Regions from separate parts of the Micromonospora sp. NPDC020750 genome, predicted to be linked through region 1. Evidence: riboswitches for the same ligand, from Rfam matches in the RefSeq annotation. Region 1 holds a riboswitch; each other region holds the start of a gene.

Region 1 (10,683 bases):
AACGATAGTGTCCACCGGACACTGTTTCTTGTTGGAGGGCCCGTCATGAGGAATTCGACCGTGCTGATCTCCGGTGCCAGCATTGCGGGGCCGGCGCTGGCGTACTGGCTGGGCCGGTACGGCTTCCGGCCGACCGTCGTCGAGATCGCGCCCGGCCTGCGGGCCGGTGGCAACCGCGTCGACTTCCGCGGCCGGACCCACCTGAGCGTGCTGGAGCGGATGGGCGTACTCGATGACCTGCGCGAGGTGCAGACCGGCGGCACCGCGATGCGCTTCGTCGACGCCGCCGGCCGCAAGCTGATGGAAGTGCCGGCCGACTTCGCCGGCGGCGACATCGAAGTGCCACGCTTCGACCTGTCCCGGGTGCTCCATGAGCGGAGCCGAGACAGCACCGAATACCTGTTCGGTGACAGCATCGCGACCATGACCGACACGTCGCAGGGCGTGCACGTCACCTTCACCAGCGGCACGCGCCGCACCTTCGATCTGGTGATCGGCGCCGACGGGGTGCACTCGGCCGTACGCCGGCTGACCTTCGGGCCGGAGGAGCGCTTCGTCCGGCACCTCGGCTACTACGTGGCGACCTGGGGGCTGCCGAACGAGTTCGGACTCGACCGGCACTCATTGCTGTACAACGCCCCCGGCCGGATGGCCAGCATCGGTGGCGATCACCGCGATCCGTCCAGGGCGGGTGCCTTCGTGGCGTTCGCCGCGCCCCGGATCGACTACGACCGGCACGACTCCGACCAGCAGCGTGGCATCGTCCGCGAGCGGTTCGCCGGGCTGGGCTGGGAGGTGCCACGGCTCCTCGCCGCGCTGGAGGAGGCGACCGACTTCTACTTCGACTCGATCTGCCGGGTGGACATCTCGCCGTGGTCCAGCGGCCGGATCGCCGTGATCGGTGACGCCGCCTGCGGAGCCACGATCGGCGGGATGGGCACCGGCACCGCGGTGGTCGCGGCGTACGTCCTTGCCGGCGAACTGGCCGCCGCCGGCGGCGACCACACCGTCGCGTTCCCGCGCTACGAACGGCTGCTCGCCGACTTCGCCCGGCGCTGCCAGAAGGGCGGCGACACCACAGGCAGGTTTTTCGCGCCGCGTACCGCCGCTGCGGCGCGGGTACGCAACGGACTCCTCAACCGGCCACTCCTCATGACCATGATGCTCAGGACGGCCGAGGACCGCAGCAACAACATCGAGTTGCCGGACTACCCCGAGCCGGCGATCGGCCTGCCGCCATCGTGGAACTGAGCCGACCGATCCGGCCACCCAGCCACTCACCATGTGACGCGTCGGAGAAATCGAAGATGTAGGGCACGGATGCCGCCTGGTAGGTCGGACCGGTTGAAGGGTTGGCGTGCCACCGGGTCCAGGACCAGGAGATCGCGACGACGCCGTGCGTCTTGTCCATGACCGTGGCGTCGGCGGGGATGAGAGCGTGGTCGCTGCCGGTGGGCCAGTAGCCGAAGGTCGGCTCGGTGTGGCGCCCGTCGCGATCCCGCGCCTGGACCTGTTCGACCATGGCGGCGGCTCGCTGCCCGTCGTACGGCCCCGGCCCTGACGTGCACAGGCACGTACGGCTGAACGCGCACCCCGACCCCCCTCCTTGTGACTGATGACCAAAGCGCTAATCTGGTCATCAGTCACAAGGAGGGGTCATGGTTGACCAGCAGCCCACCGATCAGATCGAGCGTGTTGACCGGATCCTCGACGCGGCGAAGGAGCTGCTGCTGCGATGGGGATACCGTCGGGCGACCATCGACGAGATCGCCCGACGCGCCGGTGTCGGCAAGGGCACCGTCTATCTGCACTGGCGCAGCCGCGAGCAGCTGTTTTTCGCTGTCGGCGCCCGGGAGGCAGTCGCGATGCTCGGCGAGGTGGTGACCGCGATGCGCCACGACCCGCAGGAGATCGCGCTGCACCGGTACATGCGCCGGTTCTTCCTGGAGGCGATGTCACGGCCGGTGCTGCGTGCGATCTTCACCCGGGACGCCGAGGTGCTGGACCGTTTTCTGTCCAGCCCGGCCCGCCGACCGCTGCAGAGCGCCAAGTTGCTGGCCTCCCGCGAATACCTCGGCGTGCTCGCCGACGACGGCCTGCTGCGTGCCGGGCTGCGCCCGGAGGATCTGGACTACACCCTGCCCGCAGTCATGTTCGGCTTCTTCGGCGTCGACCCGCTTCTTTCTCCTGAGGTTGCACTGGCCCTCGCGGACAAGGCCGACCAACTGGCCGACACCCTGCGCCACGCGTTCGAACCGGCGAAGCCGCCACCGCCGGCGCGGTTCGCCACCGCCGCACCAAGGGTCATCGCCGTCTTCGACCGGCACGTCGACGACTACCGCCGCGCCACCTACGGCGCAGCAACCGAAAGAAGGTGACGAGCATGGGTAAGGACATCAGCGGCCTGCACCACGTGGGCCTCGTCGTGCGAGACATGACTGCGGCGATCGAGACCTGCCGGCGGCTTGGCTTCACCCTGCCACCGCCGGCCTATCCAACCTTGCCCACCGCTCCCGGAGCACTCTCCCGTCCGGTCGGCGCGGCGAACACCCACATCTATCTGCGTCGCAACTTCGTCGAGATCGTGGCCGTCGTCGACGATGGGCAGCCGGTCCCCGGCGACGCCCACCTGATCCCGCTCGACGTTCCAGACGACAAACTGCCTGGGCTCCTGGCCGCCGTTCGTGGCACCGCCGCCAACCTCGCCGCCTTCCTGGACCGGTTCCAAGGCATGCACATCCTCGTCGTCGACTCCGCGGACCTCGACTCCGCCGCCGCGCGGCTGGACGCCGCAGACGCCGGCCACGGCGGCGTACACGCGGTGCAGCGCCCGATCGAAACCGCTGACGGCACCCGGATGCTCCCGACCCGCTACCTGGAGATCAACAGCGACGAGACGGACGCGCCACGCGGCCGGCTGCCCGAGGGCAGGGTCGGCATCGCCGAGAACACCGCCGTCGAGGGGCAGCAGCACCCGAAACACGCCAACGGCGCCGTCGACCTGATCGGATGCCTACTGTGCGTACCCGACGACGCCCTACCCGACGTCGAGCGCCGCTACGAGACGTACCTCGGCCGCGCCGCCCACCGCAACGGCTCCACCCGAACCTTCGACCTCGGCGACGCCTCAGTGATCGTCGTCGCCGAGTCCGCGCTGCCCGACGTCCTGCCCGGCGAGCGCCCGCCGGCCCTGCCCGCTTTCGTGGGGTACACGGTCGCGGTACACGACATTTCCCAGACCGAGCATCATCTACGGACCGCAGGGGTGCCATACCGCACGCCCCGACCGGACGAGATCGTCGTACCGGCCAGCGAAGCCCTCGGCGTCGCGATCATCTTCCGTCCCGCCATCGACTGACATCCGAACCCCCGCAGACGAGGCCATGACGCGGAAGCGAGATCGCCGACATCTGCTGGGGATTCGCCTGTCGCGGTCGGCTCAGAAGTCGTCGTCGAAGGCGACGGCGCCGGTCACCCCGACCTGGTACGCCGACACCCGCCGTTCGAAGAAGTTGGACAGCTCCTGCACGTCCTGCAACTCCATGAACGCGAACGGGTTGGTCGACCCGTAGTGGACGGGCATGCCGAGTTGCGCGAGCCGCCGATCGGCGACGTGCTGGAGGTACTGGCGCATGTCGGCCAGGGACATCCCGGACACGCCGTGGCCGAGCAGGTCCTCGGCGAACTGGACCTCGCACTCGACGGCCTCGGTGAGCATCAGGCGTACCTGGTCTGCGAGGTCGTCGTCGAACAGGTCCGGTTCCTCGTGGCGGACGGTGTCGACCACGTCGAAGGCGAAGGCCATGTGCATGGACTCGTCGCGGAACACCCAGTTGGTGCCGGATGCCAGGCCGTGCAGCAGTCCCCGGGAGCGCAGGAAGTAGACGTAGGCGAAGGCCCCGTAGAAGAACAGCCCCTCGATGCAGGCGGCGAAGCAGATCAGGTTGAGCAGGAACACCCGCCGGTCCTGCTTCGAGCGCAGCTCCCGCAGGTCCTGGAGGGAGTCGATCCAGCGGAAGCAGAATTCGGCCTTACGCCGGATCGAGGGGATGTTCTCGATGGCGTCGAACGCGGCGAACCGCTCGGCCTCGTCGGGCACGTACGTGTCGAGGAGGTTCAGGTAGAACTGGACGTGCACGGCCTCCTCGAACAGTTGCCGCGACAGGTAGAGCCGGCCCTCCGGCGAGTTCACGTGCTGGTAGAGGTTCAGCACCAGGTTGTTGGCGACGATGGTGTCGCCGGTGGCGAAGAACGCGACGAGGCGGCTCACCAGGTGCCGCTCCGCCGGGGAGAGCCGGTCGAGGTCGGCGAGGTCGGCGTGCAGGTCGACCTCCTCCACGGTCCAGGTGTTGCGGATGGCGTCGCGGAACCGGTCGAAGAAGTGCGGGTAGCGCATCGGACGGAGGGTGAGGTCCATCCCCGGGTCGAGCAGCATGTGTGTGGTCCTCGGGTCGGTGGCGGTGGCGTCGGTCGGGGCGGTCACTGGCAGGCTTCGCACGACTCGGGGTTCTCCAGGGAGCAGGCCACCGCCTCGTCGACGGTCACCGCCGCCGCGACGACACCGACGGCGCTGACGGCATTGACCGGGCCGGCGGGGCTGACCGGGCCGGCGGGTGCGACCGTGGCCTGCTGGATCCGGGTGGCGGGGCGGGACCGCAGGTAGTAGGTGCTCTTCAACCCGGCCTTCCAGGCGTACAGGTACATCGAGGAGAGCTTGCCGATCGTCGGAGCGGCGAGGAACAGGTTCAGCGACTGTGACTGGTCGATGAACGGGGCGCGGGCGGCGGCCAGGTCGATCAGCGCCCGCTGCGGCAACTCCCAGGCCGTACGGAACAGCTGCCGGACCTCCGCCGGCAGTTCCGTGATGCCCTGCACCGATCCCTCGGCGCGCTTGATCGCCGAGCGGACCTGGTCGGTCCACAGGCCGCGGGCCTTCAGTTCGCGTACGAGAGCGGTGTTGACCTGGAGGAACTCCCCGGACAGGGTCTCGCGCTTGAACAGGTTGGACACCTGCGGCTCGATGCACTCGTAGCAGCCGGCGATGGAGGCGATGGTGGCGGTCGGGGCGATCGCCACCAGCAGCGAGTTGCGCAGGCCGTGCGCGGCGACGCGCTCCCGCAGCGCCCCCCAGCGCTGCGCCTGGCTGCCCGTCACGCCCCACAGGTCCGGCTGGAGCTGGCCGCGTGCCGCCCGGGTCTCGGCGAAGGCCGGGTGGGCGCCGAAGCGTTCCGCCAGGTCGGCCGACGTCTCCAGGGCGGTCAGGTACAGCTCCTCGCTGATCCGGGTGGACAGCTCCCGGGCTTCCGGGGAGTCGAACGGCAGCCGCAGGGCGAAGAACACGTCCTGCAGGCCCATCAGGCCGAGGCCGACCGGCCGCCAGCGGGGGTTGCTCGCCGCGGCCTGCGGGGTCGGGTAGTAGTTGATGTCGATGACCCGGTCGAGGAACGTTACGGCGGTGCGGACGGTGGCGCGCAGCCGTTCCCAGTCGATGCCGCCGTCGGTGAGGTGGGCGGCGAGGTTTACCGAGCCGAGGTTGCACACGGCGGTCTCGGCGTCGCTGGACACCTCGATGATCTCGGTGCACAGGTTGGACAGGTGCACCACGTTGCCCGGCTCGGCGGTCTGGTTGCACAGCCGGTTCGCGGCGTCCTTGAACGTCATCCACCCGTTGCCGGTCTGCGCGAGGGTCCGCATCATCCGCCCGTACAGCTCCCGCGCCGGCACCTGCCGCACGTACCGGCCCTGCGCCTCGGCCGCCCGGTACGCCGCGTCGAACTCGTCCCCCCACAGGTCCGGCAGTTCCGGCACCACGTCCGGGTCGAACAGCGACCACATCCCGTCGGCCTCCACCCGGCGCATGAACTCGTCCGGGACCCAGTTGGCCAGGTTCAGGTTGTGGGTGCGCCGGGCGTCCTCACCGGTGTTGTCCCGCAGTTGCAGGAACTCCTCGATGTCCGGATGCCACGGCTCCAGGTAGACGCAGGCCGCGCCCTTGCGCCGGCCGCCCTGGTTGACCGCCGCCACCGAGGCGTCCAGCGTCCGCAGCCACGGCACGATCCCGTTGGACTGCCCGTTGGTGCCCCGGATCAGCGCACCCCGCGACCGGACCCGGGAGAACGCGATGCCGATGCCGCCGGCGAACTTCGACAGGTTCGCCACCTGCGCGTACCGCTGGTAGATCGAGTCCAGTTCGTCGCGCGGGGAGTCGACCAGGTAGCAGGAGGACATCTGGGTGTGCCGGGTGCCGGAGTTGAACAACGTCGGCGAACTCGGCAGGTACGCCAGGCTCGACATCAACCGGTAGAACTCGATCACCTCGTCCGGGGCGTGGGACAGGCCGCACGCCACCCGCAGCAACCAGTACTGCGGGGTCTCCACCACCAGCCGGCTCGTCGGGTGCCGCAGCAGGTACCGGTCGTGGACCGTGCGCAGCCCGAAGTACTCGAACCGCAGGTCACCGTGGGGGTCGACGGCGTCATCGAGCTGGGTGGCGTTGGCGGCGACGAACGCGGCGGTGCCGTCGCCGATGAGGCCCTCGACGTGTCCCCGTCGGATCGCCTCGCTGAACGACCCGATGCCCTGCCTGCGGACCTCCTTGTCGATGTAGCCGCCCAGCAGGCGGGCGGCCAGCCGCGAGTACTGCGGCTCCTCACCGATCATCTCGGCTGCGGTCTGGATGGACAGCCGGTCCAGCTCGGCGGTCGTCGCGCCGTCGTACAGGCCGCTGATCGTCCGTGTCGCCACCCGCAACGGGTCGACGTCGGCGAGGCCGACCGTCCACCGCTCGACCGCTCCGACGATCCTGTTGACATCGACCGATTCGGTGCCGCCGTCGCGCTTACGCACGCGCATCTGCGTCCGCCGCGGGCCCGGTAGGGCTGCCTCGTCGGCCACCATGCCATCGGCCGGGACAACCTCGGTGACTGCCACCACTCACTCCTCGCGGGCTCGGGACCTGATGGCCTTCGGACGCGTGGAGACAGACACCGGCGGACGTCACGCCGGCGGGGCGCGGGTCAGGTGGCGTCGGCCGTCCCACGCGGCCTCGGACCGCCGCCCACCCCGGTATGGGTGCGCGGCGCGCTGGCAGGTCTTCGGACTCGCGGGCGCGACCGGGCTCGCCGGTCTTCTACTGGCCGTCGCTTCCCAGGCCGCTGGCGGCCCAGTGCTGATGACGGCGGTCGTTCCCACTCACCGCTGCGGGGCAGTCCCGGATTTCCACCGGGTTCCCTCTTGCCTCGACCGCCCCGGATGAGCGGCCGAACCAGCTACGGTCGACACCATATATAGGGACTACGGCGTTGTCACACCCCACATGTCGAGTCCGGGCGTGTCGGCGGCCACGGCGGTGAAGCCTCGTCGATTCCTTCGCCGCACCGATCCGATCCGATTGGCGGAGCGGGTCTGGAGCCAAGGGCGGCGGGCCCGGCCGGTAGGGCCGGAACGGATGTCGATCGGTCGGGTTTCCGACGAGCCTCAGTGCACATTGGACCGTGACCTCCTACGGTGACTTCCGGCACGCCAGGGGATGGACGTCGCCGGGAATCGACCCGGCGACGCGATTCAGGCGTTTTACAGGGGGTTGTCTCGATGCACGTTCGGAGCCGCGCCATCGCGGGTCTGGTCGCCGGGGCTGTGCTGTTGACAGGCCAACCGGCGGCCGCGGGCACTGTGCAGGGCAGTGCCGCCGACGAGGTCGCGAGCGCCAGCGCTCGCGCCGCCACGAGAACGATCGGCGGCGATGCGACGCGCACGGCCGTCCGCACGGCCGCGGCACTGTCGGTGCCGGGACACACCGGGCTGGTTCCCAGCACGCCGCGCAATGACGTACCGCGGATCACCGACGGCGAGATCACCGACATCGAGGTGATCGGCAACCGGGTCTTCATCGCCGGCTCCTTCACCGCGATCGCCAACGTCGGGGGGACGCCGGTGGCGCAGCCGTCGCTGGCTTCCTACAACATCGACACGGGCCTGGTCGACACCGGCTTCCAGCCGACGTTCGACGGATCCGTCGAGGCCGTCGAGGCCTCGCCGGACGGCTCGTCGCTCTATGTCGCCGGCTCGTTCAACACGGTCGGTGGCCTGACGAAGCGCAAGATCGTACGGCTCGACCCGGTCACCGGCGCTCCGATCGCGGCGTTCACCGCGCAGGGGAACGGGCGCGCGACCGCTCTGGCCGTGAGCAGCACCGCGGTGTACGTGGGCGGCCAGTTCACGAAGGTGAACAGCGTGAACCGCACCGGGCTGGTCGCGCTCAACCCGACGACGGGGGCGGTCGACAGCGGATTCAACCTGCCCCTGTCCGGCGGCATCGGCGTCGGCGGCATGCTCACCGTGCAGCAGCTCAAGCTGACGCACAACGGCAGCAGGCTGCTGGTCGTGCACACCGGTCGCCAGATCGCCGGCCAGGACCGCTACGGCGTCGGTCTCGTCGACACCGCCACCAAGGCCCTCCTGCCGTGGCGCACCCGCCTGTGGGAGGACAACCTCTCCTTCGTCGGCGGCATCCAGCGGGTCTTCGCCGGTGACGTCGCGCCGGACGACTCCTACTTCGTCGTCACCAGCGGTTCGGGAGGCGACCGCCCGCCGATCAACGACACGGCGATCGCGTTCCCGGTGACCGGCGCCGACCACGTCGCGCCGATCTGGGTGTCGCGTCACTTCGACAGCATCTACTCGGTCGCCATCACCGAGACGGCCGTGTACGTCGGCGGCCACTTCAGTTGGCAGGAATCGCCGACCTCCAACGTCCCGTGGCCCGGCCTGGACAACGTCGGGTACGGCACGGGCCAGGGCCTGAGCGGCTACGGTCTCGGCGACCAGGTGGTCCGCCGTGACCACCTCGGCGCGCTCGACCCGGCCACGGGCACGGCGATCGAGTGGAACCCGGGTTCCAGCTCGTACGAGGGGGAGAAGGCGATGCTGGCCACCCCGCGCGGCCTCTTCGTCGGTGGCGACGGCAACACCAAGGGCGGCCTGCCGGCGGGGCGGGTCGGGTTCTTCGACCTCACCCAGGCACCCGCGCCCTCGCCGGTCGACACGACGATCGTCACCCCCATCGAGGGGACGGTCAAGCAGGCCAACGCGCCGTTCGCGCTCGGCGGGCAGGCGACCGCTCCGGCCGGCGTCACCAAGGTCGGGATCGAGATCCAGAACCGGGGTTCCAAGAAGTACCTGCAGGACGACCTCACGACGTGGGGCGCCGCCAACAGCATCAACGCGACAGTCGCAGCGGTGAACACCGCCTCGACCTCGTGGTCCCTCACCGTGTCGCTGCCCGTCGGCGAATACCAGGTCCAGGCGAAGACGTTCGGTAACAACGGCCAGAGCGATGCCTCGAAGGCCGTCAAGAAGATCGAGACCTTCAGCTTCGACGACCTGCCGCCGACCACGAAGATCACCTCGCCGCCCGCCGGCCTGGTCGCCGCCCAGAGCTTCGTCGCGACCGGCACCGCCAGCGACGACAAGGGCGTCAGCGCGATGACGTACTCGTTCCGCAGGTCGGACAACCAGTACCTTCAGGACGACGGGACGGCCGCACCGGTCTACAACACCTTCCGGGGCGAGCCGGACGTCATCGGCGCGTTGTCGACCACCTGGCAGGTCGAGGTGGCCCTCCCCACCGAGGGCGAGTGGAAGATGACGGCCACCGCCATCGACAACGCCGGTCAGGGTGACCTGCGCGGCGACACCCGGGACTGGATCATCTCGGCGACCGGCGTCGCGCCGTCGGTGGCCGTCAGCACCCCCACGCCGATGACGCCGCCCACCGCCGCCGCGCCGGTCACCGTCGCGCCGGGCGGCTCGATCACGTTCTCGGGGACCGCCAGCGACGACGGCACCCTGAAGTCGGTCGAGATCTACCTGCGCAACAACACCACGCGCGAGGCGTTGGCGGCCGACGGCACGTGGGGCGCCGACTCGATCGCGGCGTACCACCGGGTCTCACCGATCAACCTGAACGCCCCGTCGTACAACTGGTCCTACACCACCGTGCCGCTCACGCCCGGCGTGTACGACTTCCGGGTGCGGGCCACCGACAACCTGGGCCTGAGCACGGCGACCGCCAACCTGGGCCGGCTCACCGTCACCGCCCAGGTGCCCGGTGACGCCTTCCCGAACGGCCTGTTGAACTTCACCGGCGTCGACCAGAATGTCGACCAGTTGCACCTCAACCTGGCCGGCAGCGCGACCGACAACAACGGCGTGCAGAGCGTGCGGGTGGCGCTGCGCGACCTCGACACCGGCCGGTACGTGCAGCCGAACGGCACCATGGCGGCGAACTTCGCCACGGTGAACGCCACCCTCGCCTCGCCCGGCGCGACGAGCACCACGTTCGCCCTGTCGATCGACCTGCCGACCAAGGGCGAGTACAGCGTCGAGGCGTGGGCCGTCGACACGGCGGGCCAGCAGGACGGTTCGACCTCCGGCGCCACCGCTCGGTACCTCGTGTATCCGGGCGATCTCGACCCACGGCTGGAGCCGAGCCTCACCCCGCAGGACGGCGAGGTCTACACGGACTCGAGGATCGTGGTCACCGGACGTGCCGTGGACGATGTCGGGATGCTTCGGGTGGACGTCCAGATCGTCAACGGCGCCGGCCAGGGGATGAACGCCTCCGGCGTGTTCAGCACGCCGTCCGTCCCGGGCAACTTCCCGTGGATCTCGGTCTTCCTCACC
Region 2 (10,683 bases), 480 kb from region 1:
GCCGTCAACGGTGGCCACACCCACGTCGGACGAGGTCCAGACAAGCTTCGGGGTCCCGCTGGGCGCGGTCGCCCGGTGGGGTAGCCGTTCGACGGTCCCGGTCTCCAGCAGCAGCGCGGGCTTCTCGATGGACAGGATCGTCTCGTTGAGCCCGCCGAAGACGGCCAGTTCGGAGAGCTGTACGAGGTATCCGTCACCGGTCGCGACGCCGTTGCGGCGGGTGACGTACAGCCGCAGGAAGCGGCCCTCCACGTCGGCCAGGTCGATGACCTGGGGCGCGGTGCGGCCGGCCGCGTTGCCGGTGCTGGTGAAGACGCTGCGGTACTCGTTGCCGTCGGACGACACCTCGATGCGGTAGTCGGCGGGGAAGCTCTTGTCCCTCGGGAACACGACGACGCGGTCGATGTCGTGTGACGCCCCGAGGTCGTAGCTCGCCCAGGCCGCCGTGGTGGGGACCTGCACCTTGTCGTACGGGTTGGTGCTCCAGCCGTCGGCCTTGCCCGCCACTCCGTTGTTGAGCAGCGACATGGCCCAGGACTCGTTGGCCATCTCGTAGCTGGACGAGGACGTCACCCTGGCGCTCGCGGCCACGTTGGTCGTGCCGTCCGGGGCGTAGCCGGGAACGTCGTACGGGTCGGCCGGGATGTTCGACGCCGACGGGGCCGCCGATGCGTGGGTGGGGGCGTTGACCAGCCCCCAGGTTGTCGTCGCCGCGACGATGAGCCCAGCGGCCATCATGCGGCGGAGAGTCGCGCGCAAGACTGTCCTCATTTCCTGGTGGACGTGAAACGCCTAGCGATAGGCGTGAGGGGTTGGCTAGGTGCGGAGGGTGGGCGCGGGCTAGCGGAAGGTGCCTTGTGAGACCGAGCCCTCAAGCCGGCGCTGGAAGATCACATAGATGGCGAGTACGGGAAGGACGGTCATCACGACCGCCGCGAACAGGGCGCCGAAGTCGACCGCGTAGCCGGCCCTCGACGCGAACACCGCCATGCCCTGCGTCAGCACGTAGTTGTCACGATCGGTGTTGAGGACGATGGGCAGTAGGAACTGGTTCCACAGCCCGAGGAAGTTGAAGATGGCCACCGAGGCCAGACCGGGTTTCGCCATGGGCAGCATCACCCGGAAGAACGTGCTCCACTCCCCCGCGCCGTCGATCTGCGCCGCCTCGTGGATCTCGTCCGGCAGCGCCTTGAAGAACGAGTGCAGGAAGAAGACGGTGAACGGAAGGGCGAACGCGACGTAGGTCAGGATCAGGCCCGGCAGGGTGTTCAGCAGCCCGAAGTTCCGCAGGATAAAGAAGAGCGGCACGATCGCGAGGAACAGCGGGAACGTCATCGAGGTGAGCAGCGCGTTGTAGATGAGCCGGTTGCCCGGGAAGCGGAACCGCGCCAACACGTACGAGCACATCGCGCCGAGCAACATGACGATGAACAGCGCGGTGCCCACCACGATGACCGTGTTCAGGAAGTAGCCGCCGATTCCGGCGCCCGTCCAGGCGGCCACGTAGTTGTGGAAGCTCCACTCGCTGGGCAGCGAGAACGGCGACGCCAGGATCTCACCGGTCGACTTGAACGACGACATGACCGTCCACAGGAACGGGACGATGACGATGACGGCCCAGGCGACGAGGAGGGTGTGTGAGGTCGTCGCGACGGCGATGTCGCCACGGCTGGCTTTCCGGCGACGTCGAGACGGCGCGGGGGTGGCCGAGGTTGCCGGGCGTGCCTTCTCGGCGGTGAGCGCGGTCATGTCCGCTCCTTCCCGTCGGCACGTCCGCCGGTCAGGCGGTCGGCCAGGAACACGATCGCGGCGAACATCAGTGTCACCACCGCGAGTACCACGCCCATGGCGGTCGCGTACCCGAACTGCCCCTTACGGAAGGCCACGGTGTACAACTGCTGGCTCATGGTCAGCGTCGAGTACTCGGGCCCGCCGGTGGGGTTCAACGCCTGCATGTAGATGAACGCGTCGAGGGCGATGATGCCGAGGTAGACGTACGCGGTCCGTACGCTGTCCCGGATCTGCGGGATGGTGATCGAGAAGGCGGTGCGGAAGCGACCGGCACCGTCCAGGCGCGCGGCCTCGTACGTCTCCGCCGGGATACCTTTGATCGCCGCGACGAACAGCACGGTGTAGAAGCCGACAAAGCTCCAGATGATGACGAAGATCGACGCCGGCAACGCGGTGGTGGCCTTGCCGAGCCACGGGAAGTCCGCGAACCCGTCGAGGCCGACTCCGGCGAGAAGGCCGTTGAGCAGCCCTCTCGACGGGTCGTACACCTGGGCCCAGATCAACCCGACGGCGATGGCGGGCACCGTGTACGGGAAGAACGAGACAACCCGGTAGAAGCTGGACCCCCGAAGGCCCCGCACGGTTCCCGTACTCGGGCCACCGACGGTCACCATGCTGGCGATCGCCAGAGCGAGCCCGATGGTCACGATGGGCACGACGATCGCGAGCAGTACGTTGTTCCGCAGAGCGCGCAGGAAGACATCGTCACCGAAGAGCCTGACGAAGTTCTCCAGACCGATGAAGCGCATGTCCGGCGAGAAGCCGGTCCAGTCCGTCATCGCGAAGTACAGCGCCTGGACGAACGGCGAGATCACGAAAATCGCGAAGATGGCCAGGGGAAGCACCAGGAATACCGCCATGAAGCTCACCCGGTCGAAGGTGAGCTTGCGGCGGCGCTTGGCGGCACGCCGGCCGCCCAGCATCGTCGTACCTGTCATCGCATTCAGCTAACCTTGATCTTCTGGATGGACGAGTCGTTCGCGATCTTGTCGCTCACGGACTGCAGGCCCTTGGTCATTCTGGCGACGTCGAGGTCGCCGGCGAGGAACGAGTTCCACAGGACCAGTTGGTCGGCGCCCATCCCGTAGTAACCCTCGGAGACGAAGTCGAAGATGTTCTGGCCGGCGGCCTCGAGCATCTTGGTCTGCGAGACCAGCGCGGTCGAGCCGTAGCCGTCGGCCGGTACGGTCCCCTTGACGATCGTCGGTGCCAGCCGGGTCTTCGAGAAGTTGGCGGCGGCCTCGTTGGAGAGCATCGCGCGCAGCACCTCCTTGCCACCCGCCGGGCTCTTGCCCTTGACCGGCACGATGAACGGTTCGCCGGCCGCGGCTCGCAGCGCCTCGAACGGCAGCGCCGGGCTCGTCGACAGGGTCGGCACCGGCACACCGGTCATCCGGAAGCCCGCCTTGGTGGCCTTCTTCATCTCGTTCTCGATCCAGCCGCCCGAGCTGTACAGCAGAGCCTGCTGATCGTTGCTCCACTTCGCCTGCGCGGCGGTGAACTGGGTGCCTGCGCCACCGGGCACGATGTAACCGGCCCGCACGATGTCGTGGATCTCCTTGAGAACGCCCTGGACCGCCGGGTGTGACCACGCGTTCGGCGCCAGGTTCTCCAGGGCCAGGCGAACCTCGTGCCCGCCCTCCTTGATCGCCGAGTCGACCAGCGTCCAGTGGTAGTAGTTGGCCGCCTCCTTGCCGAAGACGAACAGGTACTTGCCCTTCGCCTTCGCCTTGGCGCCGAGATCCTTCGCCTCGGCCCAGGTCTTCGGCGGGGTCCAGCCGTTCTCCTCGAACAGCGAGGCCGAGTGCCAGAGCGAGAAGACGGTCATCACGTAGTTCAGCGCGACGAACTTCCCGTTGAACGTGCCGGGCAGCTTGACCCCCGGGTAGAGGCTGTCCGCGATCTTCGTACCGCCGTAGTTGGTCGCGTCGAGGACGTCGTCGAGGGTCTCCAGCTGGTCGACGATCGTGCTCAGAGAGATCTTGCCCGCACCACCGTTGTTGATCAGGTCAGGCGGGTTACCGCCGACGAACCGGGGCTGGAGTTCCTGGGCGATCTCCGTCGACGGCTGGACCTTGATCTTGATGCCGCTGTGCTTCGCCTCGGCCAGGCCGCCCGCGAACGTGACGTAGTCGTAGCCGTAGCCGCCGTTGAAGATGACCGCGTCGACTTCGGTGTTGGCGGCCAGTCCGAACGGGTTCTGGGCGCTCGTGGCACCGGTGGTCGACGTGCCCTTGGGTTCGTCGTCGCCCGGCGAGGCGCACGCGGCCAGCACACCGGCGACGGGGACCAGCGACGTCGCCAGCGCGCCCCGCAGGAACAGCCGGCGATTGAATGGTTTCAATTCAGAGGACATGGGTGGCTACCTTTCGATGGGCCTTGCTGTCTGCGATTTCTAAGGCCGTGGCGGTCCGCTGCGGCGGCGGGCTGCCCGGGATTACGCGACGGGCTTGATGCGCGTCCCGTAGCGCCGCTCCAGGGCGCCGTTGTGCTCGTCGCCGCCGGGAATGTTGGCCGAGATGTACAGCGGCGGCACCTGCCCGGCCGCCCGGATGCGCTCCGCCGCGCCGATGGTCAGCAGCTGCGCGAGGTAAGCAGCGGTGATCGACGAGACCGCCCCCACCCCGAGCCCGTCACCGAGGCCGAGGGTGGCGTCTCCGTACGGAGCACGGTTGTCCAGGACGATGTCGGCGACGTCCGAGAGTCGCTTCCCGCTGGGATGCTTGGGGGCGACCGCGTTGGTGTGTTCGAGGCTGGTCACGGCGATCACCGGATGCCCTTCGGCCTTGGCGCGCAGGGCGAGCCCGACGATCGAGCCGTTCACGCCCGAGTTGGAGGCGATGAGGAACACGTCGGCCGGGTGCATCTCGTACAGGTCGTAGAGCTCGTCCACGATGCTGTTGTCACGTTCCAACTCGGCACCGACGAGGATGGAGGCGTCGCTCCGGTCACCGAACAGGACCAGGTCCCGCAGCGCGATGGCGTGACTCGGGATGAACCCGCCGGCCCGGCCGGCGATCTCCATCGCGAAGGCCTCGGAGTGACCGGTGCCGAAGGCGTGTAGCACGCCGTCGTTCTCGATCGCGTTGACGATCAACTCGATCGCCCCGTCCAGGCCGCCCGAACGGGCCTCCTCGTCGATGGCGCGGAGGCGGCTGGAGACATGCGTGGAATAGTCACGGAAGAGGGTCGTCATCAGGAAGGCGTTCCGTTCGTCGGGGAGGCGGTCGCGGTACGCGGCGGCCGGGACTGGGTTTCGCGATGGGTGGCGATGGCCGCAGCGGTCCGGGCCAGCGTGGTCGTGGTGCGTTCGAAGTTCTGTTGCGCGACCATCAGGTAGAGCAGGTCGAACACGAACAGCTGGGCGTGCTGCGCGGCGAAGTCCCCGGGCTGGAGGTATTCGCCGGGCGCGTAGCTCTGGATGTGCATGTCGGCGGCTGCGGCGAGCGGCGAGCTGGGATCGCTTGTCAGGGCCACGGTGAGCGCGCCCTGCGAACCGGCGAGCGCCAGCATCTCCACTGTCTCGCTGGTGCGACCGCTGTTGGAGATGCCGATCGCCACGGCGCCCTTCCCCAGCAGCGCGCCGCTGGTGAGGCCGAGGTGCACCTCGGTCCACGCATGCGCGTTGATCCCGATCCGGTACAGGCGCTCATGTATGCCGGCGGCGACGAGCCCACTGCCGCCGATGCCGTAGATGTCCACGTGCCAGCTGGCGGCGATGGCGGCGACGACCCGTTGCAACAGGCCGAGGTCGGCCAGATCGGCGGTGGCCTGCAACGCGCCGACGTGTGCGTTGAGCAGCATCCGCAACACCTCGGCGGGGTCCTGCCCCGGGTGGAAGGTGTGCCCGATCACCTGCTCCCAGGTGTCCTGCGCGCTCGACCGCCCAAGGTCGGCCGCCGAGCTGACCCGCAGGGGCAGGTAGCCGCCGTAGCCGATCAGCCGGCAGAAACGGGTCACCGTCGCCGCCGAGGTGCCCGCGCGCTCCGCGAGTTCGGTGATCGACAACTGGAGCGGCAGCTCGGGGTTCTCCAGGAGGAGCTGACCGATCTTGGCCATGGACTGCGTCATGTGTGACAGCTGCGCCCGGATGCGACTGCTGACGCCGAACTCGGCAGTCGTTTGTGCCGGGGGTACTTCAGCCGAAGACATGATGATGAAAAGTCCTATCACTGTTAGCTTTGGTTCGTGAAAACTAATTGCAGGATCTCGGTGGGGGCAATGAACCGCAGGTCACGGGTTGGTAACGATGCCTGATCTGCTCGCCGTCGACGCCGGCGGCACCTCGACCCGTAGCATTGTCGTCACCGCCGAGGGCCGGTGTCTCGGCTACGCCCGCACGGGCAGCGGAAACCCGACCTCCGCCGGCCCCGTACACGCGGCCGCTTCGGTGGCGGCCAGTGCCGCGGCCGCGTTGGCGGCCGCCGGCGTGTCAGGTGAGGAGATCGGCGGGGTCGTGTTCGCCATGGCCGGCGCGAGCCCGCACATGGACGTCGAGTCGTTCACCGCGCCGCTGAAGGCGCTCGGCATCACCGCGACCCCGGTCGTCGAATCGGACCTGCTGGCCACCTTCTTCTCCGGCACGTACCGGGAGGCCGGCTACGCGCTCGTCGCCGGCACAGGCGCGGCGGCCATCAGGGTCGAGCGGGGGCGGATGATCGCCACCGCCGACGGGCTCGGCTGGCTGCTCGGCGACGACGGCTCCGGCTTCTACATGGGACATCGGGTGGTCCGGGCGGCGCTGGCCGAGCTCGACCGCCGCGGTCCGGCCACCGCGCTCACCGGACTACTCCTGGACCAACTCGGCCAGGCCGGGGGCCATGCTCCGGATCCCGACGGTCGCCCGGCCATCGTCTCGTACGCGCTCGACACCCTCTACGCGATCCGTCCGGTGCAGCTCGCCCAGTTCGCGCACCTGGCCTTCGAGGCCGTCGGCGACGAGATCGCCGACGAGATCGTCCGCGACGCCGCCGACGCGCTGCTGCGCACCCTCGACGCGGTGGTCACCCCCGGCCTGAGCGGCGTGATCACGCTCGGCGGCGGCATCCTCACCCGGCACCGCACGCTGGCCGACCAGATCGCGGCCCGGTACGCCCGGGACGGCACCACTGCGGAGGTACGCATCGTCCCCGACGGGGTGGTCGGCGCGGCCGTGCTCGCCCTCCGGCAGGCCGGAGCGACCGTCGACGAGGTCGTCTTCGACCGGCTCGCGACGACACTCGCGACGCTGCGCTGACGTGTACCTCTGGACGGTCAGGACGATCGGGGCGGGTGAACCATGTAAGAACGAAACCAGGGGTCCGTCCGGGCCCGACTGAAGACTGACGGCAACCCGGACGGCAAGCTCAATCCGGGAAGTGTCAACGCCAGCCGTGCACCGCGCTCTGCGCCACCAGTAGACGCGCCGCGATCTCCGGTACCGACACGCCCCGCGCCAGCCAGCCTGCCTGCCTGCCGCCTCGGAGTGTGCGAGGAACCGCCGTTTGAGCTCCGCTGTGCGCACCAGCCACCCCAGTCTGCACAGCGTTGGCTATTGCATATTATTAGCAACTGTGGAGAAGCGTTCCGGCACCCCGAGGCCGATCACCCGCTACGGCAACCCGGTCCTACACCGCCGCTGCGCACCCGTGACCGTCTTCGACGATGCGCTCGCCGCACTCGTCGACGACATGTTCGCCAGCATGTACGCCGCCCACGGGGTGGGCCTGGCCGCCAACCAGATCGGCGTCGACGCCCGGATCTTCGTCGTCGACTGCCCCGACGCCACCGGCGCCCACACCATCGCCCACGTGATCAACCCCGTCCTACACCTGCCCGAACAGCGGGAACTGGTCCTCGACGACGAAGGCTGCCTCTCCGTACCCGGTCAGCACGCCGAACTGGCCCGCGCCGCCACCGCCAGCGTCACCGGCGTCGACCTGCACGGCGCCCCCATCCGGCTCGACGGCACCGGCACCCTCGCCCGTTGCTTCCAGCACGAGGTCGACCACCTCGACGGTCTCGCCTACGTCGACCGGCTCCCCGCCCGTCAACGCAAACAGATCCTCGCCGACAGCGCTGAACACCCCGGAGTCGGCACCGGCACCCCGACCGGGGACTGAGGTGCCGATCGTCCTCGGCATCGGGACCTTCTGCGACGAAACCGGCGTCGCCGCCAACAGCAGAATCCGCGCCCTCACCCGACAACGCTGCGCCGAAGCAGGCATCCATCTCCGGGTTCCCTCACCTCGGCTCTGCACAGACAACGGCGCGATGATCGCCGCCGTCGGGGACCTCCTCGTACGGGCCGACGTACCACCATCGCCCCTGCAACTCGGTGCCGATTCGTCCGCGCCTCTGGCCCGAGCCCTGATCGGCAACACCTCATCCGCTGGCCGGCCGTCACCCAGCTGATCGTCCTGGCGCACCGTCGGTGGCGGAGTCGGCGAGCGCGCGGCGCAGAGCGAGGCGGTGCTCACGCCGGATCTCGGCCCGCCGGAAATCCCGGTACTCCTCGTCGGTCTGCGGCAGCAACGGCGGCGCCGGCCGCGGTCTGCCGTCGTCGTCGATCGCGACCATCACCAGGTGGGACGTCGCGACCATCGTCGCCGGCACCGCCCGGTCCCACCGGTCGGCGGTCACCGTGACCGCGACCTCCATCGAGCTACGTCCGGCCCAGGTGATCCGGGCCCGCACGTGCACGACGTCACCGACCCGAACCGCCTGCAGGAAGCCGTCTCGTCCATCGCCGCGGTGACCGCCGGACCGTCGGAATCCCGGCGGCGACCACACCCGCCACCGAGTCGATCAAATTGAGGATCCGGCCACCGTGCACCGTCCCCATCAGGTTCGTGTGGTGCTGGTCCATGATCTGCGACAGCGTCGACTCCGACGCCGACGGCAGACGCCCCACCAAGGCAGTGGACATCGCCATCCGGTCCTGGGACAGCGGCACCGCCGGAGCACAGGGGACAGCGATCGGCACACGCCGGTGGCGCGTTCGTCGCTCGTCCGGCCCTCCCGCGAAGCCGACGGCAAGCGTGCACGATCGTGCACGCGACGCGGGCAGGTCTTCGGACTCGCGGGCACAACCGGTCTCCCGGTCTCCTACTGGCCATCGCTTCCCAGACCCCACCGGGTCCAGTGCTGTTGACAGCGGTCGTTCCCGCTCACCGCTGCGGGGCGGTCCCGGAATCCCACCGGGTTCCCTCTTACGACACCCCACCACCTGGGCAGGATGAACCAGCGCTGAGGCCGAGCCTAGTCGGACACCTGCCGTGACCCGAGGTGGCCCGCAACCGCCCTGGTGGGTCACGTCGGAACCAGGGCCTCGCCCCTGGACGGTCAACCTGCAGGGCACCCGGCAGGAGCGGAGTTCGGGGTCGTACGTCATCGGCAGGCGTCGCGTGGCACGGCTCTGCTTGCCCACCGATGCTGACCAGCACGGCCTCAATGTCCCTCCCTGCCGGTGTCGACGCCGACGCCTCTCCTTCGTGGAGGTAGGTCTGCCTTACCGGACAGCCCGGATCATGATGTTGCAAGATAGTGGCAATAGCCAAAGCCAGGCAGAAGAAGGAAGGCAGCAATGGCGATCTACACGCTTCCCGACATGCCCTACGACTACGGTGCGCTCGAGCCGGCGATGTCCGGCCAGATCCTGGAGCTGCACCACTCCAAGCACCACGCCGCGTACGTCAAGGGCAGCAACGACACCCTCGACCAGCTCGCCGAGGCCCGCGACAAAGGCGACTTCAGCACCCTGGTCGGCCTGGAGAAGACCCTGGCGTTCAACCTCTCCGGCCACGTCCTGCACTCGATCTTCTGGAACAACCTGTCCCCGGACGGCGGCGGACGCCCCGACGGCGAGCTGGCCGCCGCCATCGACGAGCACTTCGGCTCCTTCGACGCGTTCGCCGGGCAGCTGTCGACCGCGACCAAGGGCGTGCAGGGCTCCGGCTGGGGCATCCTGGCCTGGGAGCCGCTGTCGCAGCGGCTGATCGTGGAGCAGGTCTACGACCACCACGGCAACGTCGGGCAGGGCTCGACGCCGCTGCTGGCCTTCGACGCCTGGGAGCACGCCTACTACCTGCAGTACAAGAACGTCCGGCCGGACTACGTCGACCGGCTCTGGGACCTGGTCAACTGGGCCGACGTGATCAAGCGGTTCGACGCCGCCCGCGCGGCCGGCAACCCGCTCATCGTCGCTCCCTGACGGCACCGGCCAGTGACAGACGCCGACGCCCAGGCGGCGTTCTGGGCCGCGCAGCGCGCCGCCGGGGTCATCGCGGCCAAACACCGCGGTGACCTCGCCGGCGCGCAGGCACTGCTCGAGGCGTTCCCGGACGAGGCCTGCCGGACCCGCGGCTTCCAGCTGCTCGCCGAGCTGGCGCTGAGCATCCTGCGGACCCAGACCGGCGAGACCATGGACGAGATCGTGCAGGAACTGAGCCTGCACATCGCGAACGCCGCAGCCGCCGGCCCACCTGGTCCGCCGCCCGACTGAAGCCCTTATTGCAAGGTTTGGCAGTAAGAAAGGGTGGCATCGTCCTGGACGGCGCCAGCTGGTTGCGGAGTGAGCCAGGCGGCGTGGCTCGTTACCACGCCTGAGAGCAGGGCGTCCCGGCGCGATGATCCTCGCGCCGGGACGCCCCACCTCCACCACCCGCAACCGCCCCACCTCGACGATGACGAGTTTCAGCTGTTCAACCAGCCGGGCATGCCTCAGCCGGCCACGTCCGAACGCCATGGTGCGCATCTTGACGCAACAGCGACCGCATCAGATGCTGCGGGTTGCGGCCACGTCCACCGGCACCACAGGTGATCGGGGAAGTGCTGTTCGTGCGACGCCACCCAGTTGGTGGCCCCGGCCTACGGGTCCTCGACGACCTGGCCGCCCTCGGCTACCGCCGGGGA
Region 3 (10,164 bases), on a different contig from region 1:
TGGCGGCTGTCATGACCGCCCACGCAGGACGCGGCTCGAGCGCGGCCACGTGACCGATGACCGCGACGGCAGGGGCGCCGATGCCGGCCGCGGCGGTGTCGGCGACGATGTGGGCGAGGGTGCTGCGGACGACCTGCTGGCTGGCCAGGCTGGCGTCCGCCACGACCGCGCACGGCGTGCCCTCGTCCAGATCGGCGGCGATGAGCGCTTCGACGATGGCAGGAAGGGTACGCACGCCCATGAGCACCACGATCGTGGTGCCGGAGCGGGCGAGGGCCGGGTAGTCGATCGACGAGTCGGGGTGGCCCGGCGGTACGTGGCCGGAGACGACGGTGAAGCCCTGGACGAGTCCGCGGTGGGTGACCGGAATGCCGGCGAGCTCAGGGCCCGCGACGCTGGACGTCACGCCGGGCACCACGGTGGTGGCGACCCCGGCGTCGGCGCACGCGGCAACCTCCTCGAAGCCGCGGCCGAACACGTAGGAGTCGCCGCCCTTGAGCCGCACGACGTGACGCCCAGCGCGTGCGTGCTCTACGAGGAGACGGTTGATCTCCTCCTGGCTGGTGCTTCGCCCGTAGGGAATCTTCGCGACGTCGACGACCTCGGCCTCCGGGCGGGCCCACGCCAGCGCCTCCCACGGCGCGAGCCGGTCGGCGACGATCACGTCGGCCTGTTCGATGGCCGCACGTCCGGCGACGGTGACCAGACCGGGGTCCCCGGGGCCGGCGCCGACCAGCGTGACATGACCGGCCCGGCCCGTCCGGGCGGGTGCGTCGGTCGTCAGGGGCGCGACGGCCCGTAGCACGACATCGAAGCAGCCCTCGTCCACGGGTGCCGTGACCCAGGTCAGACGCCGACGGAGGGCGAGGTCCTCCAGCGCGGCGCACACGGTCGGCGCTGCGACGGTGACAGATGCACCCTCACGCAGCAGCGCAGCGACCGTGGCAATGGCGCGCGGGCCCCCGTCGAGGACGAGCACGCTGCGACCGGTGACGTTCAGTTCCATGCGACGGTGAGTCCCAACGTGGTGAGCAGATGGCGGGTGGCGGCCGGCTCGCGGACGGCGATGCGCGCCCACGAGCCGTCGAGACCGGGGAAGACGTCGGTCCGGCGCACGGCCACGCCCGCGTCCCTGAGGCGCGCGTGCGCTCCGGAGCCCAGACGGGCGAGGACGAACGGGGCGTTGGACTCCGCGACCGTCAGGCCGAGCTCGCTCAGCCCGTCCACGAGCGTGCGCCGCTGCCGCACGCACAGCGCGGCCCGGCGCCCCGCCTCGGCCTCGGCCTGCGGCCCGGTGGTCGCGACGACGGCATGCAGCGCCGGGGTGCCGATCGACCAGGGCGGTTGCTGGGTTCGGAGGTCGGCGACCACGGCGGCGTCGCCCACGACGTACCCGGCGCGGATGCCGGGAATCGACCACAGCTCGGTCAGGCTCCGCACCACGACCAGCCCGGGTAGCCGGTGCGAGGTGAGCGTCTGCGGCTCGCCCGGCACGAAGCCCATGAACGTCTCGTCCACGACGACAATGCGTCCGGGGCGGCACAGGGTGCGCAGGGTCGCGGCGGCGTGCAGGCGTCCGGTCGGGTCGGCGGGGTTGCCCACCACGACGAGGTCCGCGTCGTCAGGGACGGCGCCGGGATCGAGGGCGAAGTCGTCCTCGGTCCGGCACAGGACATGGGTGACGGTGTGGCCCGCGGCGCGTAGCGCGACGTCGGGCTCGGTGAACTGGGGGTGCACGACGACCGGGCGTCGCCAAGGACGTGCTCGGGCGAGCAGGAAGAACGCCTCGGCGGTGCCGGCCGTGACGAGCACCTCGGACTCGTCACGGCCGTGGCGACGCGCCACAGCGACGTGAGCCGCGGTGGCTTCGGGGTAGGTGTCGGAGGTCGCGATCGCGTCGCGCAGCGCCCGCTCGAGCCACTCCGGGCGGGGCAGACGGCTGACGTCGACCGCCAGGTCCAGCAGATCGGCGGACAGCTCCAGGTCGCCGTGGTGGCGCAGCGGGGCTGCGGGCGGTTCGGGACCCAGCGGCACGGCGACGGCGTGCGTCCGTGGCACACCAGGTGCCGCGATTGCGTCCGCCTGGTGCACCGCGTCCGCGAACGACTGGGCCAGGCGCGGGTGCCCGGCCCAGTGCACGTGCAGATAGGACGCGCTGAGCGTCAGGCCCGCGAACCCGACGTCGCCGCCTTCCAGCGTCCACGCGGGACGCTCGCCGTGCACGGGAGTGACCATGGTGCGGTGGAATTCGTGCGCCGTGGCACCGGTCCCACGTGCGCCGAGGAGCTGGTCCGAGCCGAGTTCGGCCCGGCGGTACGCGAGGGTGAGCCGGGGCGTCATGACCGCGTCGGCGTCGAGCGCCCCGACCATGGGGTACCCGTCGACGGAGCGGCACAGGTACAGCAGTCCGGCGCACTCGGCCACCGTCGGGACGCCGTCGAGGACGGCCTGACGCAGCTCGTCGCGCAGGGCCGTGTTGGTGCTCAGCGCGGCCGCGTGCACCTCGGGGAAACCTCCGCCGAGATACAGACCGCGCGTCCCGGCGGGAAGCCGCTCGTCCCGGGCCGGGTCGAACGGCACGACGGTGCAGCCCGCCGCCTGCAGCAGCTCGGTCGTCTCGGCGTACCGGAAGGTGAACGCACGCCCGGCCGCGACCGCGATGATCGGGGACCCGGTGCCGGAGGATCGGACGTGCGCGGCCGGGTCCCACGGCTCGGAGTCGAGGTCGGGCGCGGTGTGCGCCACCTCCAGCACGGCGTCGAGGTCGACGTGGCGGGCGACCTGCTCGGCCAGCCTGTCCAGCGAGGCGGCGGCTTCGTCGCGCTCGGCTGCGGGGACGAGCCCGAGATGGCGCGAAGGCGCGCTGACACCATCGTCGCGCTGCAGGATCCCGAGCACGGAGACGCCGACGGACTCCACCGCGCGTGCCACCTCGGAAGCGTGGCGGGGGGAGCCGGCCTTGTTGAGCACGACACCCGCGATCGTGATGCCGGGCTGGAACGTCGCCATCCCGTGCACGACTGCCCCCACGCTGCGCGAGGCGTGTGAGACGTCCACTACCAGGACGACCGGCGTCCGGGTGAGCGTCGCGACGTGGGCGGTGGAGGCGAACCCGTCGCCGCCGATGCGGCCGTCGAACAGACCCATGACCCCCTCGACGACCGCGACGTCCGCGTCCTGGGCGCCGTGAAGCAGCAGCGGGACCACAAGCGAGGGGTCGGTCAGGTGCGGGTCGAGGTTGCGGCCCGGACGCCCGGTGGCCAGCGCGTGGTAGCCGGGGTCGATGTAGTCGGGCCCGACCTTGTGCCCCGAGACGGCATGCCCGCGGGCGGCCAACGCGGCCATGAGCCCGGTCGCGACCGTGGTCTTGCCGTGGCCGGAGGCCGGTGCCGCGAGCAGCACTCGTGGCAGCCTCACCACTCGATGCCTCGCTGACCCTTCTGGCCGACGTCCATCGGGTGCTTGACGTGCAGCATCTCGGTCACCAGGTCGGCTGCCGCGACGAGGCGGGGGTCGGCGCGGCGTCCGGTGACGACGACGTGCTGGCGGCCAGGACGGTTGGCGAGTGTTTCCACGACGTCGTCGACGTCGACCCAGCCCCACTGCATCGGGTAGGTGAACTCGTCCAGGACGTACAGCTGGTGCCGTTCGGCCTGGATGCGCCGCTTCACCTCCGCCCAGCCCTCGGCGGCGTCAGCGGCATGGTCCGCCTCGGTGCCGCCCTTGCGGCTCCAGGACCACCCCGAGCCCATCTTGTGCCACTCGACGGGCCCGCCCTCGCCGGTCTCCTCGTGCAGGCGGCCGAGCCGTTCGAGCACCGTCTGCTCCCCGATGCGCCACTTGGCCGACTTGACGAACTGGAAGACCCCGATGTCCCAACCCTGGTTCCAGGCGCGTATCGCCAGGCCGAAGGCGGCGGTCGACTTGCCCTTGCCGTTGCCGGTGTGGACCATCAGCAGCGGGCGGTTGCGCCGTGCGCGGGTGCTGATGCCGTCGTCCGGGACGACCAGCGGCTTGCCCTGCGGCATCAGGCCACCCCCTCGCGCGGCGCGGTCGCCGTGTGGACGACGCTGGTGAGCCCGTCGGCGGTCACCTCACCGAGCGGCACGTGCTCGGCCTGCAGGTACGCGGCCAGCTGCGCGGCAAGGCCGAGCCGGAACCGTCCGGTCTCGCAGTCGACCACGACGCTCTGCACGCCGGTAGCGGCCAGGTGCGCCGCGGCGCGGTGGGCACGACCGAGCGCGTCCGGCCCGAAGGTCGCACGGCCGTCGGTCACCACGACCAGCAGCGGCCGGCGGGACGGGTCGCGCAGCGCCTCGCGGCGCAGCACCTCCGCAGAGCGCTCCAGGCCCTCGGCGAGCGGCGTACGCCCGCCGGCCGGCAGGTCGGCCAGGCGCCGGGAGGCGACATCGACGGACCCGGTCGGCGGCAGGGCGACGTCGGCGGTGCGCTGGCGGAACGTCACCAGCGCGACCTTGTCCCGGCGGCGGTAGGCGTCCAGCAGCAGCGCGAGCACGGCGGTCTTGACCTGCTCCATGCGACGTCGCGCGGCCATCGAGCCGGACGCGTCGACGCACAGCAGGACGAGGTTCGACTCCCGCCCGACGGTTTCTGCGCGGCGCAGGTCGCCCGGGGCGAAGACGAGACCGCGGCCCTCGGCCAAGCCGCCACGGGAACGCTGGTGCGGTGCCGCCTCGGTGATGGTGCCCGGCAGGTGCAGGCGGCTGGCGACGGACGATCCGCGCTGCTGCCCGACGACCCGGCCCTGAGGTGTGCGGGCCCGGGACCGGCGGCCGGCCTGGCCTTCGCCGGTGCCCCGTACGACGAGCAGGCGGGCGCGTGCCGGCTCGCCGGCGGACGCGACCGATCCGGCAACGGCAGGCTGCGGCGCGTTGTCCGGCGCGGGCGATCCTGCGGCGTGGGAGTCGTGGGCGTCCCGGGACCGGTCTTCCTGTGGGGCGTCGTCCGGCGGCCCGCCGCCGGGACCACCGGGGCCGTCGTCGGGCCCGTCGTCGGGCCCGTCCGGTCCGGGGTCCGGGTCGTCGTTGCCCAGCAGGTCGTCGAGCCGGTCCTCGTCCAGGCCGGGCTCGTCGAACGGGTTGCGGCGCCGGCGGTGCGGCAACGCGAGACGGGCGGCGACGCGGACGTCCCCGCGGGTCACGTGCGCGCGTCCCTGCCAGGCGGCGTGCGCCGAGGCGGTGCGGGCGGTGACGAGGTCCGCGCGCAGGCCGTCGACGTCGAACGCGGCGCACACCTCGGCGATGGTCGTCAGCGTCCGGTCGTCGAGCACGACGTCCGGCACGAGCCGCCGGGCTGCCACCAGCCGCGCGCGTAGGGCGTCCTGCTCGTCGGCCCAGCGTGCGGTGAAGCCCTCCGGGTCGGCGTCGAACGCCAGCCGGCGACGCACGACCTCCACCCGCAGGGAGGGGTCGCGCGGTGCGGCGACCTCGACGGTCAGGCCGAACCGGTCGAGCAGCTGCGGGCGCAGCTCGCCCTCCTCGGGGTTCATCGTGCCGATCAGCACGAACCGGGAGGCGTGCTCGACTGAGAAGCCGTCGCGCTCCACGCTGACCCGGCCGGTCGCCGCTGCGTCGAGCAGCAGATCGACGAGGTGGTCGTGCAGCAGGTTGACCTCGTCGACGTAGAGCAGGCCGCGGTGGGCCCGGGCGAGCAGGCCCGGCTCGAACGCCACTACGCCGTCGCGCAGCGCCGCGTCGAGCTTGAGGGAGCCCGTCACCCGGTCGTCGCTCGCACCGACGGGCAGCTCGACGAGCCGCACCGGCCGCTCGACGACGGGCGTGGACGCGTCGATGGGCCCGTCGGGGCAGACCGCCAGGGAATCGTCCGGGTCGACCGAGAACCGGTCGCCCGCATACGTCCGCACCAGCGGCAGCACTTCGGCGAGGCCGCGCACGGTGGTGGTCTTGGCGGTGCCCTTCTCCCCGCGGACCAGGACGCCGCCGATGAGCGGATCGATCGCGACCAGGGTGAGGGCGAGAGTCATGTCGTCGGAGCCGACGACGGCACAAAAGGGGTACTGCGCTGGCATATAGGGCTCCCGCTCGATCTGCCATGACCGTCCACGACGCGGACGCGTCGCGGCTCGGATCGAGGCCGGTCTTCGGACTTCCCAGGTCTGTGCCTGAGTCACCGCAGCGGGCCCTGTGCCGGATTCTCACCGGCTTCCCAGATTCTCCCCGTGACCATCGGCCGTGGGGCACCTCGAACCTTCGCATCACCCTAGACGCCGTCCTGACGGCCCAGACAGCGGTCCGGCGGCCGGGCGGACCGGGCTAGGGTGCAACCATGGAGGCGCAGGTGACCGTTGTCGGGCTCGGGGCCGACGGCTGGGCGGGCCTGCCGGAGCCGTCTCGGACGCTGGTGCACGGGGCTGCGACGCTGCTCGGCGGGGCCCGGCACCTCGATGCGGTGCCGCCGGTCGACGGCCAGGAGCGCGTGGCGTGGCCGTCGCCGCTGCGGGAGAATCTGCCGGGCCTGCTGGGCGCCGCGCGCAGGCCCGTCGTCGTGCTGGCGTCGGGCGACCCGCTCGTGTCGGGCGTCGGCACGACGCTGCTGGACATCCTGGGCCCGGAACGGGTGACGATCGTGCCCGCGGTCTCCTCCGTGGCGCTCGCTCGGGCACGTCTCGGGTGGCCGGCGGAGTCCGTCACAACGGTGAGTCTGGTCGGCCGGGACGTGCGCCTCGTCGTCCCCGCGCTCGCCCCCGGGCGGCGGCTGCTCGTGCTCTCCAGCGACGAAACGACGCCTGCCGCCGTCGCTGCGCTGCTCACCGGACTCGGCTGGGGAGAGTCCAGGCTGGCCGTGCTCGGCGACCTCGGCGCCGCGGGTGAGTCGCGTGCCGAGTCGACCGCGGCTTCGTGGAACGTCGTGGACGTGCCCCGGCTGAACGTCCTGGCCGCCGAAATCCGGGGCACCGGACCGGGCTGGGCCGCGGGCGGGGTGCTCCCCGACGACGCGTTCGAGCACGCCGGGCAGATCACCAAGCGCGACCTGCGTGCCAGCGCCCTGGCCCGGCTCGCGCCCGCTCCCGGTCAACTGCTGTGGGACGTCGGCGCCGGCAGTGGCTCGATCGGCGTGGAGTGGATGCGTGCGTGGCCGACGGCGCGGACGATCGCGATCGAGTCCCGCGCCGACCGCGCCGCGCTCGTGCGTCGCAACGCCGCCACGCTCGGCGTTCCCGGCCTGCGTCTCGTCGAGGGCTCAGCACCCGACGCCCTGGCCGGTCTCGAGCGCCCTGACGCGGTGTTCGTCGGCGGGGGAGCGACCGTCCCCGGCGTGCTCGAAGCGTGCTGGGACGCGCTCGGCACCGGTGGCCGACTCGTCGTACACGGCGTCACGGCCGAGACCGAGGCGGTGCTGCTCGAGCAGTACCGTCGCCGTGGCGGCGAGCTCGTCCGCCTGCACGTCGAACGCGCCGAGCCGCTCGGCAGCTTCACCGGCTGGACGCCCGCGCGTGCCGTCAGCCAGTGGACCGTCACCAAGGGAGAGTCATGACCGTCCATTTCGTCGGGGCCGGACCCGGTGCCGCCGACCTGCTCACGCTGCGCGCGGTGCGCCTGCTCGAGGTTGCGGACGTGTGCCTGTATGCGGGCACCTACCTCGACGCCGACGTGCTCGGCCACTGCCGCGACGACGCCCGGCTGGTCGACACCCAGCACCTCGACCTGGACGAGATCACCGCCCACCTGGTGCAGGCGCACGCCGACGGGCTGGAGGTCGTGCGGCTGTGCTCGGGCGACCCGTCGCTGTACTCGGCGGTACATGAGCAGGCGCGCCGGCTCGACGCGGCGCAGGTCCCGTGGGACGTCACGCCCGGTGTGCCCGCCTACGCGGCTGCCGCGGCGATCGTCGGCGCCGAGCTGACCGTCCCCGAGCTCGCCCAGTCGGTCGTGCTCACCCGCGCTCAGGCCCGTTCCACGGTCATGCCGCCGGGGGAGCAGCTCGCCGCGTTCGCCGCGACCGGCGCGACCCTGGCCCTGCACCTGGCCATCACCCGCAGCCGCGAGCTGGCCGCCGAACTGGCCGAGCACTACGGCGACGGGTGCCCGGTCGTCGTCGTGTCCAAGGCGACGCAGCCGGATCAGCTCGTCCTGCGCGGCACGCTGGCCGACATCGGCGACCAGGTCGAGGCCGCGGGCCTGCGCCAGGCCGCGGTCATCCTGGTCGGCCCCGCGTTGGCTCCCGACGTCCGCGGCGGTGAGTCGTTCCTGTACGCCGCCAGCCGCGAACGTCGCGCCCGCGGCTGACTAGGCGACGAAGCGCGGGCTCCAGACACGGCCGGCCGCCGTGACGCGCGTCGACGAGGCGCCGACGAGCAGCAGGCACTTCATGTCGATGGTCTCGGGGTCGAGCTCGCCCAGCGTCGTCACGGTGAGGCTCTCCCCGGCGCGGCCGACGTCGCGACCCACGACTACGACGGTCTCGGGCGACTTGTGCTCCAGCAGCACTGCTCGGGCCTGCGCGACCTGCTCGGTGCGCGAGCGCGAGCGCGGGTTGTAGAGGGCGAGCACGAGGTCCGCCTCGGCGACGGCGCGCAGCCGCTTCACCACGACGTCCCAGGGCTTGAGCCGGTCCGACAGGCTCATCACCGCGAAGTCAGCGCCGATGGGGGCGCCGGCACGCGCCGCGACCGCTTGGACGGCAGAGATTCCGGGCACGACGCGCACGGCGACGTCCGCGTAGCGCGGGTCCTCCGCGGCCTCGAACACCGCCGACGCCATACCGAAGATGCCCGCGTCGCCGCCGGAGACGACCGCGACGCGCTCGCCGGCGAGCGCCAGCTCGAGCGCCTCGCGGGCCCGGTCCACCTCAACCGTGTTGCCGGACGCGTGACGCACCAGGCCCGGGCGCTGCGGGACGCGCTGGACATACGGTCCGTAGCCGATGACGTGGCCGACCTCCGCGAGCACCTGCGACGCCTCGGGGGAGAGCCACTGGTCGGGACCGGGACCGAGGCCCACGACGACGACTTCGGCACCGGCGACGGGCTCGGTGACCGCACTCGCCGAGCGGTCGTAGCGCGCCACACCGGGACGGGTGTCGCCGGGGACCAGGACGATCGAGAAGTACGGCACCGTATCGGGGTCCACGTCGGCGACCGGGAGCACCCGCTGGGCGTCCATCGACGCCCGCTCGACGTACCAGGACCCCTCGACGCGTCCGGCCTGTTCGAGCGCCGAGCGGACCTTGGCGAACGTGCGGCCGAGCTTCATGATCACGGCGCCGTCGGTGTCGGCGAGGCGCCGGGCCAGCTCCGGCTCGGGAAGCGTGCCGGGCAGCACGGTCAGCACGTCGGTCTGCCGGACCAGGGGCAGGGCGGTCGTGGCCGTGGCGGCCGCGAAGGCGGGTACGCCTGCGACGACCTGCGTCTCGAACTCGTCCGCGAGCCGGTCGTGCAGGTACATGAACGAGCCGTAGAGCATCGGGTCGCCCTCGGCCAGCACGACGACGTCGCGGCCCGCCCTCAGGTGCGCGCGGAGCCGCTCGCCGCACTCGGCGTAGAAGTCCGCCATCGCGCCGGCGTACCCGCCCGGGTGGTCGGTGGTCTTCGTCGTCACCGGGTAGACGAGCGCCTCCTCGATCACGTCGTCCGGGAGCAGGCCGGCGGCGATGCGGCGCGCGTTGGACTGCTTGCCGACGCCCTGGTGGTAGGCGACGACGTCCGCCGCGCCGATCAGCCGGGCGGCCTTCAGCGTGACGAGCTCGGGATCCCCCGGGCCGACCCCGACGCCGAACAGCCGGCCGCTCACTCCGCCTCCTGGGCCAGGGCGTTGAGCGCCGAGGCGGCCAGCGCCGAGCCGCCGCGACGCCCGGTCACCACGAGATACGGCACGTCGAGCCCGGGTGCCTCGGCGGCGAGGTCGATGAGCGCCTGCTTGGACTCGGCCGCACCGATGAAACCCACCGGCGTGCCGATGATCGCGGCCGGCCGCGGTGCGCCGTCACGCAGCATCTCCAGCAGGTGGAACAGGGCCGTGGGGGCGTTGCCGAACGCGACGACCGCACCCTCGATGTGCTCGGCCCACAGAGACACCGCCGCCGCGGACCGGGTCGTGCCCCACGCGCGGGCGAGCGCCGGGACCTCGGGCTCGCGCAGGAAGCAGCGGACCTCGTTGTCGCGGGGCAGCCGGGCGCGGGTGACGC

The links. A riboswitch is a leader RNA that binds a small molecule or an ion and turns the genes downstream of it on or off. The one in region 1 is predicted to bind cobalamin.
Region 2: linked by a shared signal. The riboswitch ahead of ACH4T9_RS03035 (acyl-CoA thioesterase) and the one ahead of ACH4T9_RS00795 (ribonucleoside-diphosphate reductase subunit alpha) in region 1 are both predicted to bind cobalamin.
Region 3: linked by a shared signal. The riboswitch ahead of ACH4T9_RS24895 (VWA domain-containing protein) and the one ahead of ACH4T9_RS00795 (ribonucleoside-diphosphate reductase subunit alpha) in region 1 are both predicted to bind cobalamin.

What each region holds. Positions count from the first base shown of each region.
Region 1 is NZ_JBIRTH010000001.1:157,956-168,638, reverse strand. It holds gene ACH4T9_RS00815 (FAD-dependent monooxygenase) at 46-1,251, shown strand; gene ACH4T9_RS00810 (TetR/AcrR family transcriptional regulator) at 1,659-2,378, shown strand; gene ACH4T9_RS00805 (VOC family protein) at 2,384-3,358, shown strand; gene ACH4T9_RS00800 (ribonucleotide-diphosphate reductase subunit beta) at 3,440-4,435, opposite strand; gene ACH4T9_RS00795 (ribonucleoside-diphosphate reductase subunit alpha) at 4,480-6,897, opposite strand; cobalamin riboswitch at 7,068-7,284, opposite strand; gene ACH4T9_RS00790 (hypothetical protein) at 7,507-10,683, shown strand, end outside.
Region 2 is NZ_JBIRTH010000001.1:637,415-648,097, reverse strand. It holds gene ACH4T9_RS03080 (discoidin domain-containing protein) at 1-738, opposite strand, end outside; gene ACH4T9_RS03075 (carbohydrate ABC transporter permease) at 841-1,749, opposite strand; gene ACH4T9_RS03070 (carbohydrate ABC transporter permease) at 1,746-2,729, opposite strand; gene ngcE (N-acetylglucosamine/diacetylchitobiose ABC transporter substrate-binding protein) at 2,735-4,147, opposite strand; gene ACH4T9_RS03060 (sugar isomerase domain-containing protein) at 4,229-4,987, opposite strand; gene ACH4T9_RS03055 (MurR/RpiR family transcriptional regulator) at 4,987-5,943, opposite strand; gene ACH4T9_RS03050 (N-acetylglucosamine kinase) at 6,041-7,027, shown strand; gene def (peptide deformylase) at 7,344-7,892, shown strand; gene ACH4T9_RS03040 (hypothetical protein) at 7,894-8,184, shown strand; partial or broken gene ACH4T9_RS03035 (acyl-CoA thioesterase) at 8,173-8,704, opposite strand; cobalamin riboswitch at 8,817-9,032, opposite strand; gene ACH4T9_RS03030 (superoxide dismutase) at 9,356-9,982, shown strand; gene ACH4T9_RS03025 (superoxide dismutase) at 9,995-10,273, shown strand; gene ACH4T9_RS03020 (hypothetical protein) at 10,588-10,683, shown strand, end outside.
Region 3 is NZ_JBIRTH010000008.1:368,595-378,758, reverse strand. It holds gene cobA (uroporphyrinogen-III C-methyltransferase) at 1-1,006, opposite strand, end outside; gene cobC (Rv2231c family pyridoxal phosphate-dependent protein CobC) at 997-2,034, opposite strand; partial or broken gene ACH4T9_RS24905 (cobyrinate a,c-diamide synthase) at 2,092-3,420, opposite strand; gene cobO (cob(I)yrinic acid a,c-diamide adenosyltransferase) at 3,414-4,028, opposite strand; gene ACH4T9_RS24895 (VWA domain-containing protein) at 4,028-6,049, opposite strand; cobalamin riboswitch at 6,095-6,240, opposite strand; gene cbiE (precorrin-6y C5,15-methyltransferase (decarboxylating) subunit CbiE) at 6,307-7,515, shown strand; gene cobM (precorrin-4 C(11)-methyltransferase) at 7,512-8,267, shown strand; gene ACH4T9_RS24880 (precorrin-2 C(20)-methyltransferase) at 8,268-9,770, opposite strand; gene ACH4T9_RS24875 (precorrin-8X methylmutase) at 9,767-10,164, opposite strand, start outside.